Regions from separate parts of the Duganella rhizosphaerae genome, predicted to be linked through region 1. Evidence: predicted binding sites of a transcription regulator. Region 1 holds the regulator's gene; each other region holds the start of a gene.
The links. The regulator sigma-54, encoded in region 1, starts transcription at its own class of promoters, with help from an activator protein. The targets are predictions, from matches to a motif close to TGGCANGNAANCTGCTTT.

Region 1 (4,289 bases):
CCCATGTCGATCAGGGCAATACGCGCGTCAAACTCAATGGTAATGTGGACGTGGTGCGTCCGGCCTCGCCCAAGGCGCAGGCCATGCGCATGACGGCCCCGACGCTGACCGTGTTCCCGGACGAGCAACGGATGGAAACCGAGGCCCCGGTCGAACTGCATCTGGGCACCGCCGTCGCCAACGGCAACGGCATGAAGGCCAACAACGCGACGCTGCAGGTGCAACTGGGCGGCCGCGGAACGATTACGATGCCGCCGCACGCGGCAAAATGAGGAAATGAAAATGAAACACATGGTAATGAAACGCGTGATGCTGCCGGCGGCGATGCTGCTGGCCGTGGTCGCGGCGATCGCCCCGGCGCACGCCGAAAAGGCCGACTCCAGCAAGCCGACCCAGATCTCCTTCGATCAGGCCGACGCCGACGACGTCAAGCAGATCAAGACTTTCATCGGCAACGTCGTGCTGACGCGCGGCACGCTGCTGATGAAATCGCCCAAGGCGGTGGTGACCGAAGATCCGCAGGGCTACCAGTACGTGGTGCTGACCGGCGGCGCCGGCGTGCAGGCCACCTTCCGCCAGAAGCTCGACGGCGCCGGCGACCAATGGGTCGAAGGCCAGGCCGACCGTATCGAATACGACAACAAGACCGAGCTGGTCAAGCTGTTCGCCAAGGCCCAGGTCAAGCGCCTGGAAGGCAGCAAGCCGAGCAGCCAGGTCGACAGCGAATTCATTTCCTACGACAGCCGCAAGGAAGTGTTCGAGGTCAAGAACACCCCCACCGGCGACAGCAAGCCGGGCGGCGGACGCGGCACCATGGTGCTGCAGCCGTCGAGCAAGCTGGCGGTGCCGGCCGCAACGCCGGCGCCTGTGCCGACGCCGGGGAAATAAGCATGGAACCTTCCTGCGGTAGCACCCTGATCGTCAAAGGCCTGCAAAAGACTTACGGCAAGCGCCAGGTCGTGCATGACGTGTCCCTGCAAGTCGAATGCGGCGAAGTGGTGGGCCTGCTCGGCCCCAACGGCGCCGGCAAGACCACCTCGTTCTACATGATCGTCGGCCTGGTGCCGTCGGACGCCGGCAGCATCGATATCAGCGGCACCGACATCTCGTCGCTGCCGATCCACCGCCGCGCCTCGCTCGGCTTGTCCTACCTGCCGCAGGAAGCGTCGGTGTTCCGCAAGCTGACGGTGGAAGAAAATATCCGCGCCGTCCTCGAAATCCAGAAAGTGGACGGCAAGCCTTTATCCAAGGCTGCCATTGATGAACGGCTCAATACCCTGCTGGCCGATTTGCAGATCGAAAAGCTGCGCGAGAACCAGGCGCTGTCGCTGTCCGGCGGCGAGCGCCGCCGCGTGGAGATCGCGCGCGCACTGGCGACCAACCCGCGCTTCGTGCTGCTCGACGAACCATTCGCCGGGGTCGACCCGATTGCCGTGATTGAGATCCAGCGCATCGTGCGCTTCCTCAAGGAACGCGGCATCGGCGTCCTCATTACCGATCACAATGTGCGCGAGACGCTGGGCATCTGCGACCGCGCATATATCATCAACCAGGGCACGGTATTGGCTTCAGGCCGGCCAGACGACATCATCGCCAACGAATCGGTGCGTCGCGTGTACCTGGGTGAACACTTCCGTATGTAAAACCCATGAAACAGTCTTTGCAACTGCGCACGTCGCAGCACCTCGCGCTGACACCGCAATTGCAGCAGTCGATCCGGCTGCTGCAACTGTCGACGCTGGAGCTGCACCAGGAACTGGAACAGCTGCTGACCGATAATCCGCTGCTGGAGCGCCTCGACGACCCGCTGGACCGCTCGCTGCGGCTGCTGTCGGACGGCGCCATCAGCCAGCAAGCCCCGGTCGGCGACGCGCCGCCCGAAGGCCCGCCCAACGCGCAAGAGGCGCCGGCCGCCGACGCCGACAACTACGACGGCCCGGCCGCCGACACCGAAAGCACCAGCAGCGACGCCGACGTCGACTGGAGCGACGCCGGCCGCAGCAAGGCGCCCGACGACGAGGACTCGCGTCCGCAACTGGAGGCCAGCCACTGCACGCTGCGCGAGCACCTGATGGAGCAGATGCGGGTCACGGTGCTGGAGATGCGCGACCGCGCGCTGGTCGAGCTGATCATCGACGCGCTGGACGAGAACGGCTACCTCGAAGAATCGCTGGAAGAAATCCTGGCCCGCCTGCCGGAAGAGCTGGAGTTGGAGATCGACGAATTGCAGACCGCCTTGTCGATGCTGCAAAGCTTCGACCCGATGGGCGTCGGCGCGCGCAACGCGTCCGAATGCCTGGCGCTGCAGATCAAGCGCCTGCCGGGCATACCGATGGTGACGCGGCGCATGGCGCTGGCCATCGTTGAAAATCATTTGACCTGGTTTGCCCAGCGCGATTTCAACAAATTGAAGAAGGCGCTGCTGTGCGACGACGAGGATTTGCGCGAAGCACAAACCGTCATCCGCCAGTGCAATCCGCATCCGGGTTCGGCGTTCGCGTCGGACGTGTCGGACTACGTGGTGCCGGACGTGATCGTCAAAAAAGCGCGCAACGGCTGGCAAGTGAGCCTGAACAACGACGTCATGCCGCGCCTGCGCGTGAACGCCATGTACGCCAACCTGCTCAAGCAGGGAAAAGGCGAGGGCGCGATGGGCGCGCAGCTGCAGGAAGCGAAGTGGCTGATCAAGAATATGCGCCAGCGTTTCGACACGATTTTGCGCGTTGCACAAGCGATAGTAGAACGACAAAAGAACTTTTTCTCCCATGGCGCGGTTGCCATGCGCCCCCTTGTGCTTCGCGAAATTGCTGATACACTGGGACTACACGAGAGCACTATTTCTCGTGTAACAACTCAAAAATATATGCTGACCCCGCACGGTATGTTTGAGTTGAAATATTTCTTTGGTAGCCATGTCGCCACCGAAGCGGGGGGGGAAGCAAGTTCGACGGCGATACGCGCACTCATCGTGCAATTGACAGGAGCAGAAGACCCGAAAAATCCTTTATCCGACAGTAAGATTGCGGACATGCTGGGAGAACAAGGCATGGTGATTGCGCGACGCACTGTTGCCAAATATCGCGAAGCGTTGAAGATCCCGCCAGTCAGTCTCCGTAAATCTTTGTAGTTACTTGGTTCCTGCGCGCCCGGCAGTAATGGGCTCCGCACTAACCGTAAGAAGCGACATTATCTTTAGGAGTGTGTATGAATCTCACCATCAGTGGACATCATCTCGAAGTGACCTCGGCCATCCGTGAATACGTGCAGAACAAGCTGGAACGCGTCACCCGCCACTTTGATCAAGTGATTGATATTGCTGTCATCCTGACTGTAGATAACCTCAAAGAGAAAGAGAAACGCCAGAAGGCTGAAATCAACCTGCGCATGTCGGGCAAGACCGTCTACGTGGAAAGCCTGTCGCAGGACCTGTACGCCGCCATCGATACCTTGATCGACAAGCTGGATCGGCAGGTCATGAAATACAAAGCCAAGGTCCAAGAGCACGGCCACGATGCGATCAAGCATCTCCCGGATAGCTACGAACCCGCTGCCGCCGCCCTATAACAACGGCCCCGGCACCATCAAACTAGGGGCGCAGAGGCGCCCTTTTTTGCGCCTAAATGGTTTAGAGTAAACGTTTTCCTAATTCTTCCAATGGGAGTGGCATGAAACGAGCTAAACTATTTACGGCATGGCTGCTGACGCTAGCCTTTTCGGATGCCGTGGCCTCGGCTTGTCCTGCGCCGCCGCCGGCCGTGATCGACATCGACGCCAACAGCTATTACTCGGATGCGCATCACTCCGTCATCGATCCGGTGCTGCGTGCGCGCAATATCGCCAACACCAAGCCGATCGACGACTTCCTGGCCGAGGTGGCGCAGAACGCCAGCCAGGGCAACGCCGCCTGCGCGCTGGGCTGGCTGGAGAGCTGGGCCGGGCAGCGGGCCTTGCTGGGCAAGCTGTCCAGCGAGCAGGCCTGGTACGTGCGCAAGTGGACCCTGGGCGGCATGGCGCTGAGCTACGCCCGCGTCAAGCCGGCCGCCAGCCCGGCGCAGCAGCAGGCTATCGAAACCTGGTTCAAGACACTGGCCGACGCCACCATGGCGCATTCCGACGCGCACAAGGGCGCGCGCAATAACCACTACTACTGGGAGGGCCTGGCGGTGACGGCGGTGGGCGGCGTGACGCATGACGAGCGCTACCTCGCTTGGGGCCGTAAGGTGTTCGAACACGCGATGGGACAGGTGGCGGCGGACGGTTCGCTGCCGGCGGAAATGGAGCGCGCGGCC
Region 2 (4,289 bases), on a different contig from region 1:
GAAAACCAGCATGAGCTCCACCGGCGGCTACCACGTGCTAAACCGCAAGCGCGTGTTCATCCCGCCGGTGCAGCGCAATAACGCCACCGTCACCTACTACAGCGCGGTGGGGACGCTGGTCGAGTTGTCGGTGCATGAAGCCAGCGGCAAGGTCGAACTGCTCAGTCATCATTCCATCATGGAGTGCGGCAGCATGCTGTCGCCGCAGCTGGTATCGAGCCAGCTGCAGGGCGGGCTGGCGATGGGCATAGGCCATGCGCTGTACGAGTACCTGCCGCTGTACGAGGATGGCCCGGGCAACGGCAGCTGGAACTTCAACCGCTACCAGCTGCCGCGCGCGCGCGATGTCGCGGTGTGGAAGCAGACGGCGGATATCCTGCCGCCGTTGACGGAGACCGATACGCCCAAGGGCATCGCCGAGGTGGTGATGATTCCCGTGGTCGGCGCCATCGTCAACGGCATCGCGCACGCCATCGGCCACCGCTTCACCGACTTGCCGGTCACGCCGGAACATATCCAGGAGGTGCTGGCATGAGCATCGCGACCAAACCGATTACGCTGACCATCAACGGCAAGACCGTCGGCCCGATACCGGCGCCGGAAGGCGTGATGATGATCGACTTCCTGCACGAGTACCTCGACCTGACCGGCTCCCGTCTGGGCTGTGGCCAAGGCGTTTGCCATGCCTGCGTGGTGATACTGGATAAAGCCGACGGCACCAGCGAAGAAGTCCGCTCCTGCATCACCGGCGCGCATTTCTTCGACGGTAAAAAAGTGCGCACGGTGGAGGGACACGCCAAGTTAAACGACAAGGGCGAGGTGGTGGCGCTGTCGCCGGTGCAGCAAAAATTCCTCGAACATTTCAGCTTCCAGTGCGGCTACTGCACCCCGGGGTTTGTGAACGCGGCCACGGTGCTGCTGGAGCGCTTGAAACGCACGCCGGTCAGCCGCGACCAGATCGACGAGACCATCACCGAAAGCCTGAATGCCCACATCTGCCGCTGCACCGGTTATGTGCGCTACTTTGAAGCGGTCAAGGATGTCGTGCTCAATACGCCCGGACTGGTGAAGGAGGGGAAATGATGAGCCGCCATCTTGCTCTTCTCGCCGCCGCAGCGCTGGCCGCGACGATGCTGCCGGTTGCCGCAGCCAACGATGCCGTCACGCGCGGACGCTACCTGGTCAAGGCGGCCGATTGCGCCGCCTGCCACACGTCGGCCACCGGTGCGCCGTTTGCCGGCGGCGTGGAATTGAAATCGGACTTCGGCACTTTTTACGGCACCAACATCACGCCGGACAAGGAGCACGGCATTGGCAAATGGACCGCCGAGGAGTTCTACGCGGCCTTGCGCGACGGCGTGGCGCCGGACCGCCACCTGTATCCGGCCATGCCCTACACCTCCTACCGCTCGATGAGCCGCGCCGACAGCGACGCCATTTACGCCTACCTCATGCAGATCAAGCCGGCGGCGGTGGCCAGCAAGGCCGCCGATCTCAAGTTCCCCTACAACATGCGCTTCGGTATGCGCTTCTGGAACATGCTGTTCTTGAAGGACTCGCTGCCCGATGCGTCGGCCGGCCTGTCGCCCGCCTATCTGCGCGGCCGCTACCTGGTCAACACGATGGGGCACTGCGCGGAATGCCATACGCCGCGCGGCGCGCTGGGGCAGATGGATGGAGCCAAACCTTTGGGCGGCAGCACGATGGCGCGCATCGCTGCGCCGGACATCTCGCCGGTCGGGCTGTCAGCGTCCGGATGGACTGCCGCCGACTTGTCGTCATTCCTCGGCACCGGCGTGGCGCCGCAAGGCTCGGCCTACGGCGAGATGTTCGCCGTGGTCCACCTGAGCACCCAGCATCTGACGCCGGGCGACATGTGGGCGATGACCGCTTATCTGCTGGGTGACAAGCCCTTGCCGCCGCAGCCACTGAAGCCCGCTGCGGCCACCGCGGATGCTGCGATTGATGCCGGCCGCCGTACCTACATCGCCGTCTGCGCCGGTTGTCATGGATACGATGGTGGCGGCAAGCCGCATGTGGCGGTGGCGATGAAGGGCAACACCACGGTGCGCAGCGCCGATCCGCACAACCTGATCGCCGTCACGCTGGACGGCATCGAGGCGCAGCGCTTCGGCAAGAAGGAAAGCATGCAAGCCATGCCGGGCTTCGCGACCAAGTTAAGCGACAAGGAAATCGCCGGCTTGACCAATTTCCTGCGCGTCAGCTGGGGCGGGCAGACGGGCACGGTCAGCGAATCCCAGGTGAAGGAGTTGCGTACGCCTTGAAACCGCTGTCGGCTTTCTTGACAATGGAAGGCGTCGCGGCGATATCCGAAACGCCAAGCCTCTGACTTTATTGGTTTTACGTGTCGGGGCATACTTCCTGCGTCGCGTTTCAACGGCCGGCATCCCGCCGGCGGTTGACCAGGGAGACGCGACATGAACATCCATTCCAGAATCGGGCGCGGCTGCATGCTTGGCGCAGTGCTTGCCACGATGGCGGCGGCGCTGCCGGCATCTGCCGCGCCGTTCTTCTTCAGCACCGGCGGCCCCGATGGCTTGATCGGCACGGCCACGCGGCCCGGCAGCGGCGGCAAGGTCGAAATTGAATCGGCGGACGACTTCATACTCGGTTCGCACACCAGCATTACCAGCGCAAGCTTCACCGGGCTGCTGACCGGCGGCGCCACGGCGGCCAACATTGGCCAGGTGGTGGCGGAGATCTATCGCGTGTTCCCCAAGGACTCCACCAGTCCACCATCGGGCCGGGTACCGACGCGCACCAATTCGCCGTCCGATGTGGCGTTCGACAGCCGCGATAGCGGTGGTGGTGGGCTGAGCTTCTCGATCGCGACGCTGGGCGCCTTCAGCGCCGCCAACAGCGTCCTCAATGGCATCAACCCGATACCGAACCAGACCACCCACGGTGAGGGGCCGATCAGCGGCACCGAGGTGACCATCACCGTCAACTTCGGCTCGCCGTTCGATCTGCCGGCCGATCACTACTTCTTCGTGCCACAGGTGGCGGTGACGGGAGGGGAGTTCTACTGGCTGTCCGCCGCCAAGCCGGTTGCAGGCGGCACCGGTCCATTCGTGCCCGACCTGCAAAGCTGGATACGCAACGAGCCGCTGGCGCCGGACTGGCTGCGCATCGGCACGGACATCGTCGGCGCCGGCGCTTTCAATGCTTCGTTCTCGCTGGTGGGCGCCACGGCGGTGCCGGTGCCAGGCAGCGTCGCGCTGCTGCTGGCGGGCGTGCTGCCGTTTGCCTTGACGCGCCGCCGGCGCGCGCCGGCGGCCATGCCTCACGCATAGCTGCACATGAAAGCCAGCAGGACATCGGCGGGAATGGTGATACACTGGGGCATCGGCGCCGGTCGGCGCTGCGGCAACCGGGAGGCTCTGTGCTTGGTAAGTCGCTTCTGGCGGCAGCGCTGCTCTTCGCTTACGGCTTCGCCCATGCCGGGGCCTACCGCTGCGTATCGCTCAACTATCCCCCATTGATCCAGCAGGACGCCGGCGGACCTGCATACGGTCTGGCGGTGGACATCGTCGCGACGGTGATGGCGCGCCTGGGCCATACCGTCAGCGTCGAAATCCTGCCCTGGGGCAGGGCGCTGGCGTTGATCCGGCAGGGCGAGCGCGATTGCATCTTCACGATCTTCCAGTCGCCGGAGCGCGAACAATTTCTCGACTTCAGCCGCGAATCGCTGATCCCACAGATCATTTACTTCTACGCCAGGGACGACCACAGCGCGCGCTTCGACGGCGACTTCACCGCGCTGGCCGGCCTGCGGGTGGGCACCGTGTTGAGCGTGAACTACGGCGCCCGTTTCGAGGCGGCACGCCCGCAACTGGCGATCCGCGAGGTGCCCACGCTGGAGCAGAACTTCCGCAAGCTGATACTCGGCCGGGTCGATCTGATTCCCAGCAATGTGTACACCGCCAGCTACACGCTTGACAAGCTGATAGGCGCCGAGCTGGCCGGCCGTATCGTCAAGCTGCCGCAGGCGATAGACAGCGTGCCCAGTTACATTGCCTTCGCCAAGGGGCGCCGGCTGACCGCGTTGCGCGACCAGTTCGACGGGGGGCTGCGCGCCCTGATCGCCAGCGGCGAATACCGCCGGCTGCTGGAGCGCTACCGCATCGAGTGGACGCCTGAACTGAGCCGGCAGGTCGAGGGACGCTAGCCCGGCATAACGCTAGGCGGGGCGGAAGCTGCGCAGGAAGTCGAGCAGCACCACGGTCGCCAGTTCGGCGTCGTCGGCGGTCATGGTCTCCAGCGGGTTG
Region 3 (4,289 bases), on a different contig from region 1:
GTCACTTCCGCGCCCTGGCGCGAAGCCAGAACGCGCTCTGGCTTGTAGAGGCCCTGCTCGCCCAACTGGTCGAGGTTTTGCTGCAGGCCGCTGAAGAAGGTGGTTTTAGCTGGAATGGTCATGATGGGTCCCTGTGTGTGGTACGATTTCACCGCAATTACACTGCTTTATGCGAAATCCGTTATGTCGAACTCAAATTCAATATATCGAATTTTACAGAACGACAGTGCACTGCGCAAGCCATGCGCGCGCAGCGATTCACTTGAAATTTAGCCTATCTGCCGAATAAAACAATGAAAACACCCGTTTCGACGAATGCACCTCCAGAAGTCGGCGCCGCCCTGCAGCGGTTGCGCCTGGCCCGCGGCCTGACACTGGAAGATCTGTCGCGCATCGCCGGCGTCTCCAAGTCGATGCTGTCGCAGATCGAGCGTGAAAAGGCGAATCCGACCATCGCCATCACCTGGCGGCTGGCCAATGCGCTAGGCGTGCAGATCGGCGAGTTGCTGGCGACAGCCGAGCGGCAGACGGAGACCGTCCGCGTGATCGAGGCGCACGAAATCCCCACCCTGCCCGGCCATCACGCCGGCTATGTGCTGCGCATCCTGGGGCCGCTGGAACTGGCCAGCAAATATGAGTGGTATGAACTGACGCTGGCGCCGGGTGGCGAACTGGCCTCACAGGGCCATGATCCGGGCGCGCAGGAGCACCTGACGCTGCTGCACGGTTCGGTGGAGGTGGAGGTCGGCCCCGACAAGAAGAAGCTGAAGCTGGGCAGCACGGCGCGCTACCCGGGGGACCAGCAGCACATCATCCGCAACGTCGGCAAGACCGAGGCGAAGGCGCTGCTGGTGGTGATACACCGCTGATTACTTACCCCGCACCGCCAGGCGGGGTCTGACCCCATACGGGGTCAGACCCCTAAGCGGAACGGCATGCGTATCGCGAAGGCATACGGGTTCTACCAGTTCGATTCACGCTCCGGCGTGGAGCTGATGCGGTGGATCGACAGGTCGGCGCCCTGGAACTCTTCTTCCGGGTCCAGGCGCAGGCCCAGCGTGGCCTTCAGCACGCCGTAGATGGCAAAGCCGCCAGCCAGCGCGATGACCACGCCCAGCAAGGTGCCGCCCAGCTGCGCGGCCAACGATACGCCGCCGATGCCGCCCAGCGCCTTCTGGCCGAAGATTCCCGCCGCGACGCCACCCCAAGCGCCGCACAGGCCGTGCAACGGCCACACACCCAGCACGTCGTCGATCTTCCATTTGTTTTGCGCCAGCGTGAACATCCAGACAAACACCGCGCCCGCAATGCATCCGGTGGCCAGCGCGCCCAAAGGGTGCATCAGGTCGGAGCCCGCGCAGACGGCCACCAGGCCGGCCAGCGGGCCGTTGTAGGCAAAGCCGGGATCGTTCTTCCCCATCAGCAGCGCGACCAGCGTGCCGCCGACCATCGCCATCAGCGAGTTGACGGCGACCAGGCCGTTCATCTTGTCCAGCGCCTGCGCGCTCATGACGTTGAAGCCGAACCAGCCCACGGTTAAAATCCACGCGCCCAGGGCCAGGAAAGGAATCGACGACGGCGGATGGGCGGCGATGGCGCCGTTCTTCATATAGCGTCCGCGGCGTGCGCCCAGCAGCAGCACTGCCGGCAGCGCGATCCAGCCGCCCACCGCGTGCACCACCACCGAACCGGCGAAGTCGTGGAACTCGGCGCCGAATGCCGACGCCAGCCATTCCTGCACGCCGAAGCGGTGGTTCCAGACGATCCCCTCGAAGAAGGGATAGACCAGGCCGACCAGCAGCGCGGTGGCGATCAATTGCGGGTGGAAGCGCGCCCGTTCGGCGATCCCGCCCGAGATGATCGCCGGGATGGCGGCGGCAAACGTCAGCAGGAAGAAGAATTTGACCAGCTCATAGCCGTTCTTGGCGGCCAGCACCTCGGCCGAGGAGAAGAAATTGACGCCATACGCGATGCTGTAGCCAACGAAAAAGTAAGCGATCGTCGATACCGCGAAATCCACCAGGATCTTGACCAGCGCGTTGACCTGGTTTTTCTTGCGCACCGTGCCCAGTTCCAGAAACGCAAAGCCGGCATGCATGGCCAAAATCATGATGGCGCCAAGCAATATGAACAATGCGTCGGCGCCGTCTTTGTATCCACCCATCAAAATATCTCCCCAAAATAATGCAAAAATTGACAACGAGCACTGATAAAAGCAAGTTTCGTTCCAATTTGGTGCAAATTTTAAGTGCTTGATTTCAAGGTGTTTTTATTTTGTGCATGAAAATGCACCAAGGCCGTGCGCACCGAAATAAGGCGTCATTTTGGTGCGCACGGGATGGGCAGGTCAGATCGGTGCGCCGGGCGGGATAACCGGCATGGTGCGCAGTTTGACGCTGCGCGGATCGGCCAGGTAGGCGGTGATCAGCCCCGCCGCCTGCTTGCGGCTGTCGGCGGTGACGCCTTTGCCGGGGTTCTTCTGCAACCATTGCGCCAGCTCGCGCGCGGACTGGCGCACTTCCGCGTCGACCTGCGGATGCAGCTTGCCGCCATCGAGCAGATTCAAGGTGGCGTCGATCACCACCCAGTTGGCGGCCAGCTGCACCGCCTCGCCGCCGGCCACCGAGGCCGGCACCGACTCGCGCTTCCAGGTCTTCTGCAGCAGCAGCGACAGCACTTCCTGCACGCCCGGCTGCTGCGCATCGCGCGCGTGCTGCCAGGCGACGCGGTTGATGCGGGCCGGGTCGAGCAGGAAGCCGGCCGTCTGCGCGGCGCCCGCTTCGGCGATCGAGAACGCGTCGAACACGGTATCCATGCGGGTGGCGAAGTATTCGCGGCTGCGTTCATGGCCCATCGCCGGCGGCGTCAGGATATCGAGTACGCCGGCTGGCAGCGCAAGGTATTCGGCGCGCAGGCTGTCTGCCAGGCGGTTCAGGGCCTGGCGCTGGACGGCCGCCGGCGTCGCCTTGATGCCTGCCTTGGCCAGGCCGGCCTTGACATCGCCGCTGCTGGTGTAATCGAAATCGCCGCCGCCGACCAGGCGCGCCAGTGCTTCGCCCTGATAGCGTTGCAGCAGGTAGACCGGCACCAGCCGCGCCTCCAACTCGCCGATCTGGCGCGCATCGGGCAGCACGTCGACGGAGAAGGTTTGCAGCGCGCGCTGGCGCACGGCGCCCAGCTGGTCCCAGGTCTTGATCGAGTCCGGACCGAAGTCCCACAGCAGGCCATCGGGATGACTGGAGCCGGGCGAGCGGTCGTCCTGGTCGCTGGAGTACAGCATGCCGGCCGCGCGCGCGTCGGCGCGCAGCTTGGCCAGCGCGGCCTGCTCTTGCGCGCCGCTGCCGAAATCGCCGTAGATGTATTTGACGATGTAGTCGTCCCAAGGACCGACGCCGACGCCGTAGGCATCGGCGATATCGACGTTGCCCTTGGCGTCCAGCTTGAGGATGGGGTGCGGGTAGTCCATCACCGAGCCATTGCCCATGCGGCTGGCGGCGAAGTTGTGGGCGAAGCCCAGCGTGTGGCCGACTTCATGCGCGGCCAGCTGGCGCAGGCGCGCAAGCGCCATGGCCTCGGCCAGTTTCTGCTTGTCGGCCGGCGCGTTCTTGCCGTACGGTGCGAGCAGGCTTTCGGCGATCAGGATGTCCTGGCGCACGCGCTGGGAGCCGAGCGTGACGGCGCCCCGGATGATCTGGCCGGTGCGCGGATCGGCCAAAGCGTTCCCGTAGGACCAACCGCGCGTGGCGCGGTGCACCCAGTGGATCACGTTGTAGCGGACGTCCATCGCGTCCACGCCTTCTGGCAGCAGCTCGACGCGGTAGGCGTCCTTGAAGCCGGCCTTCTCGAAGGCGCTGGCCCACCAAGAAGCGCCGGCGATCAACGCCGAGCGCACCGGCTCCGGCGCGCCGCGATCGACGTAGTAGACGATAGGTTTCTTGACGGTGCTGACCGCCGCCGACGGATCGGTCTTCTCAAGGCGGTGCCGTACCTGCCAGTGCACGTCGATGCTGCTGGCGAGCGGCGTGGCGAAGTCGTAATAGCTGGCGTCGAAGCCGCCGGAATATGGATGGTAGCTGCGCGGCTGCCAGCCGCCTGCCTGTGCACCAGCCGCGGGCAGGCGTACCATGCTGATGCGCTGGCGCAGCGACAGGCTGCTGGCGTCGGCCGCGACCTGGCGCACGTACTCCGCTTGTCCGGGGCCGGCAAAGGTCAGCAGCGCTTCCAGTTCGACGTTGTCGGGGAAGGCTTTGGACTGCTCCGCCAGCACCGCGCTGCGCGCGGCATCGACC
Region 4 (4,289 bases), on a different contig from region 1:
CAGGCGGCGGAAGCGCAGCTCGCTTTCCTGCAAGGCTTCCTCGGTGCGCTTGCGGGCGGCGACGTCTTCATTCAGGCGTTCGTTGCTCAGTTGCAGGGCGCGGGTGCGCTCGTCGACCAGCCGCTGCACCCGCACCGAGCGGCGCGCCAGCGAGTTGACGAAGGCCGCCGTCAGCAGCGAAAACAGCAGGCCGCCGATCAAGGTCGACAGCGAACCCAGGTGGCTGGCCAGGAAGGGCCGGGGCAGCGGCGTCACCTGCACGTGCCAGGCCTTGCCGGCCGCGCTGAAGGTGCGGGTGTAGAGGTCGTGGTAGTCGAAGGCCAGCCAGCGCTGCAAGGGCTTGGCGGCCACCGTCTGCTGGCCTTGCTGGCCGAGGCTGTAGATCAGGTTGTCCGGCCGGACGTCGTCGCCGACGTAGACCCGCACCACCAGCGAGGCGTCGTCCAGCAGGTCGGCGGCGTACAGGATCTTGTGGATCAGGTCGGTGGAGCGGATGACGGCGCCGGTGTTGCCGATCCAGGCCGCGCGCCGCTGCGCCGCCGTGGCCGTTTGCGCGCCGGGACGGTAGACCGGCATCAGCAGCACGAAGCCTTTCTGGTTGCCGCGCTCCTGTTCCAGCCGCAGCAGCGGCGTGGCCATGATGGCGCCCGCTGCCACCGCCTGGTTGATGACGTTGGACATCGGCCCCAGCGACATCACGTCCAGCCCGAACGCCGCCTCGTTGCCCGCCATCGGTTCCAGATAGTCGACGATCACATGCTGCGGGCGCGACGACAGCGGCAGGTGGCGGCCGTCGAACATGGTGTAGCCGGGATAACGGTCCTGCAGTGCGGCCGCATAACGGCGCGCCTCGTCGTCGTTCAGTACGCGGTGATAGTTGAAAGCTTGCACAAAAGGATAACGCGCCAGCAGCGGCCGGGTGAAGTCGCCGAACTGCTCGCGGCTGACCGGGCCCACCGATTTGACCAGGTCGTTGAGGATGGTGACCAGTTCCAGCGTATCGTCCAGGCCACGGCGGATGGCGGCAGCCCGCACCTGCGCGCGCTGCTGGAAACTGAGCTCCATCTTGCCGTACTCCAGCGCGCTGACCGCCACGAACAGCAGGCCGGTGACCGCCATCCCGGTGACCAGTGTCAGCGTCGCGGCCAGCGAAAACGGCGGTGACTTGGAGAGCAGCGGCATGCGGCGCTTTCTGGGTGGGAACGGCAGGACGTGTGGATGAATCTAGTGTGTCATAAGTCATGCTTTTGCGACAGATATTTGGACTGTTGGCACTAGTGGGATTGTCTTATGCAAGCCACGTTCCGGGACGGAATTGATGTTATATTGCCATCTCCCCAGCCTTGGAGGAGCACCGGCCATGAAACCCGCTCATGTCGTCACCCGCCGCAGCTTTCTGGCGCAGATCGCCCGTAGCGGCGGCGCCGCGGCGGCGTTTGCCGCGCTCGAGGCGCTCGGCTGCGCCAGCCTGGCCTGGGGCGAGGACCTGGCCTATCAAGGGCCGCCGGTGCTGCCCGGCGGACTGGGCAAGGGCAAGCGCGTCACCATCCTCGGCGCCGGCGTGGCCGGCCTGACGGCGGCCTACCAGCTGGGCAAGGCCGGTTTCGCCTGCACGGTGCTGGAGGCGCGCCACCGGCCCGGCGGGCGCAGCTGGACCATCCGCGGCGGCGAGCGCTTCGAGCAGAGCGACGGCGTGCAGCAGGCGCGCTGGCCCAAGGCGCCGCACCTCTACCTCAATCCCGGCCCGGCGCGCATCTCGCACCACCACCGCGCGGTGCTGGGCTATTGCCGCGAGTTCGGCGTGCCGCTGGAAATCATGATGAACGACGACCGCGCCGCCTTGCTGCAGGACGACGGCGCCTTCGGCGGCAAGCCGGTGCAGGCGCGCCAGGTGCTGGGCGACACGCACGGCTATTTCGGCGAGCTGCTGGGCAAGGCCGTCTCCACCGGCAAGCTGGACCAGGAACTGAGCCGGCAAGACCGCGAGCGCTTGCTCGGCGCCATCGCCAGCTTCGGCGATTTGCAGCGCGACGGCCGCTACGCCGGCAGCGCACGCAGCGGCTACAGCGCCACGCCGGCGCCGGGCCGGCCGCACGGCGCGGTGCGCGCGCCGCTGCCGCTGGACGAGCTGCTGCGGGCCGACTTCTGGCAGTTCAAGGCGTCCTTCGCCGAAGACTTCGACCAGGCCGGCACCATGCTGCAGCCGGTGGGCGGCATGGACCGCTTTCCGATGGCGTTCGCCAAACGGGTAGGGCATGTGATCCGCTACGACACGGTGGTCGACGAAATCCGCAAGACGGCGCAGGGCGCGCGCGTGGTCTGCCATCACGGCGGCGCCCGCACCGTCATCGACAGCGATTATGTGATCTGCACCTTGCCGCTGTCGGTGTTGCGCGACATCCCCAACGATTTCGCGCCGGCCTACCAGCAAGCCATCGCCGAGGTCGACTATGCGCGCTCGGCCAAGACCGCGTTCTACGCGCCGCGCCGCTTCTGGGAACAGGACGACGGCATCTACGGCGGCCTGTCGTGGACCAGCCGCGACGTCACGCAAATCCTCTATCCTTCGCACGGCATCGGCCAGGCCGACGGCGTGCTGGTCGGCTCCTACTGCTTCGGCGCCTTTCCCGGCGACGACATGGGGCAGTACCCGCTGGCCGAGCGCATCGAGAAGGCGCTGGCGGCGGGCGAGGCGATCCATCCCGGCTACCGCCGCATGGTGCGCGACGGTATCAACGTCGCCTGGCCCAAGGTGCCGTACAGCCTGGGCTCCTGGGCCGAATGGAAGCCGGAACAGTACGACACGGTCTACCAGCTGCTGCAACAGCCGGACGGCCCGATCTACTTTGCCGGCGAGTACCTGGGCTATCTCAGTTCGTGGCAGGAGGGCGCCGTGCTGTCGGCCCACCACGTGATCGAGCAACTGGCGGCGCGGGTGCGCGCCTGATTTTCCCCTGAAAGGATGAACATGAAATTGACCGCCTCCGTTCCACTGCTGCTGGCCGCCCTGATTGCGTTGCCGGCCGCCGCCCAGCTCAAGGTCCAGCACCTGCAAAGCGCCGACAGCGGCATCGCCAGCGCCGTGTGGGCCGGCGACACGCTGTACGTCTCGGGCAAACTGGCCAAGTCGTTTGACGGCGACACCAGGGCGCAGACGGCCGACGTGCTCAGGCAGTTCGAAGCCACGCTGCGCGAGCAGGGCCTGGGCATGGGCGACGTGGTGCAAATGCGGGTCTACCTGGTGGCGGACGCCGCCGGCAAGCTGGATTTCGCCGGCATGAACGAGGCCTACAAGGAGTACTTCGGCACGGCGGCCCAGCCCAACAAGCCGGCCCGTGCCACGGTGCAGGTGGCGGCGCTGGTGGTGCCGAAGGCGCTGGTGGAGATCGAAGTGGTGGCGGTGCGCGGCCTGCCGGCCAAAAAATAGCTCTTTTCAACCCGGCATGCTTCAGCGATAAGCCTGCCGCGTCACTTAGGGGTCAGACCCAGGGGCCGGGCAGGGGCTGCGCCCCGCAGTTCCCTATCGGGACCTGCCCCCGCTTGGCAGTGCGGGGTTCCAGCGCAGGCGCAGCACGATCCAGTGCGCCAGCAGGCGGTTGAACAGCGCGAAGCCGAGGCCGTGGCTGCGCGCCACCCGCTGCTGCATGGCCAGCGCCGGCGACGGCTTGCCGCCCTTGACCGCGAACAGGATGCGGTTGTTGCCGGCGATGCCGCGGAACCAGCAGATGCGGCCCTGGAAGGTCTCGCGCAGGCGCCGCAGCATGGGGCCGTACTGCGGATCGTAGCTGAAGATATTGGCCACCATCACGCCGCCGGGCCGCAGCGCGCGGCGGCAGTCGGCGTAGAAGGCGGCGCTGCCCAGCGCCGGCGGCAGGCCCTCGGCGTCGAAGCCGTCCACCAGCAGCACGTCGGCGGCGCCGGCCAGGCCGGCCATGTACTCGGTGGCGTCGGCCTGGACGATGCGGAAACGCGCATTGTCGCGCGGGATGGCGAACTGCTCGCGCAGCGCGATCACGTCGGCGCGCAGCTCCAGCACGGTGATGCGGCTGTGCGGCAGGTAGCGGTAGCAGAACTTGGCCAGCGAGCCGCCGCCCAGCCCGACCATGACGATGTGCTCCGGCTTCGGCTGGAACAGCACGAAACACATCATCGCGCGCGCATAGCTGAGCACCAGGTCGTCCGGCCGGGACAGCCGCATCTCGCTCTGGACCATGCCGGGCTGGAATTCGAGCGAGCGCTTGTCGCCGCGCGTATGCACTTGCGGCAGGTGGGAGGGCGGGGGGACGGTC

Region 2: the regulator sigma-54 is predicted to act here: its motif matches at 2,372-2,389, upstream of RUGAMON1_RS05770 (PEP-CTERM sorting domain-containing protein).
Region 3: the regulator sigma-54 is predicted to act here: its motif matches at 2,213-2,230, upstream of RUGAMON1_RS12885 (ammonium transporter).
Region 4: the regulator sigma-54 is predicted to act here: its motif matches at 1,231-1,248, upstream of RUGAMON1_RS11695 (flavin monoamine oxidase family protein).

The regions. Positions count from the first base shown of each region.
Region 1 is NZ_BPWK01000016.1:84,544-88,832, reverse strand. Features, by position in the region: gene lptC (LPS export ABC transporter periplasmic protein LptC) at 1-272, shown strand, start outside; gene lptA (lipopolysaccharide transport periplasmic protein LptA) at 283-888, shown strand; gene lptB (LPS export ABC transporter ATP-binding protein) at 891-1,643, shown strand; gene RUGAMON1_RS26835 (RNA polymerase factor sigma-54) at 1,649-3,127, shown strand; gene hpf (ribosome hibernation-promoting factor, HPF/YfiA family) at 3,205-3,564, shown strand; gene RUGAMON1_RS26825 (alginate lyase family protein) at 3,666-4,289, shown strand, end outside.
Region 2 is NZ_BPWK01000002.1:406,862-411,150, forward strand. Features, by position in the region: gene RUGAMON1_RS05755 (xanthine dehydrogenase family protein molybdopterin-binding subunit) at 1-535, shown strand, start outside; gene RUGAMON1_RS05760 ((2Fe-2S)-binding protein) at 532-1,083, shown strand; gene RUGAMON1_RS05765 (c-type cytochrome) at 1,080-2,285, shown strand; gene RUGAMON1_RS05770 (PEP-CTERM sorting domain-containing protein) at 2,439-3,314, shown strand; gene RUGAMON1_RS05775 (substrate-binding periplasmic protein) at 3,404-4,189, shown strand; gene RUGAMON1_RS05780 (allantoate amidohydrolase) at 4,202-4,289, opposite strand, start outside.
Region 3 is NZ_BPWK01000005.1:111,438-115,726, forward strand. Features, by position in the region: gene kbl (glycine C-acetyltransferase) at 1-122, opposite strand, end outside; gene RUGAMON1_RS12880 (helix-turn-helix domain-containing protein) at 294-869, shown strand; gene RUGAMON1_RS12885 (ammonium transporter) at 962-2,164, opposite strand; gene RUGAMON1_RS12890 (zinc-dependent metalloprotease) at 2,348-4,289, opposite strand, start outside.
Region 4 is NZ_BPWK01000004.1:377,351-381,639, reverse strand. Features, by position in the region: gene RUGAMON1_RS11700 (bifunctional diguanylate cyclase/phosphodiesterase) at 1-1,182, opposite strand, end outside; gene RUGAMON1_RS11695 (flavin monoamine oxidase family protein) at 1,361-2,947, shown strand; gene RUGAMON1_RS11690 (Rid family hydrolase) at 2,969-3,427, shown strand; gene RUGAMON1_RS11685 (spermine/spermidine synthase domain-containing protein) at 3,521-4,289, opposite strand, start outside.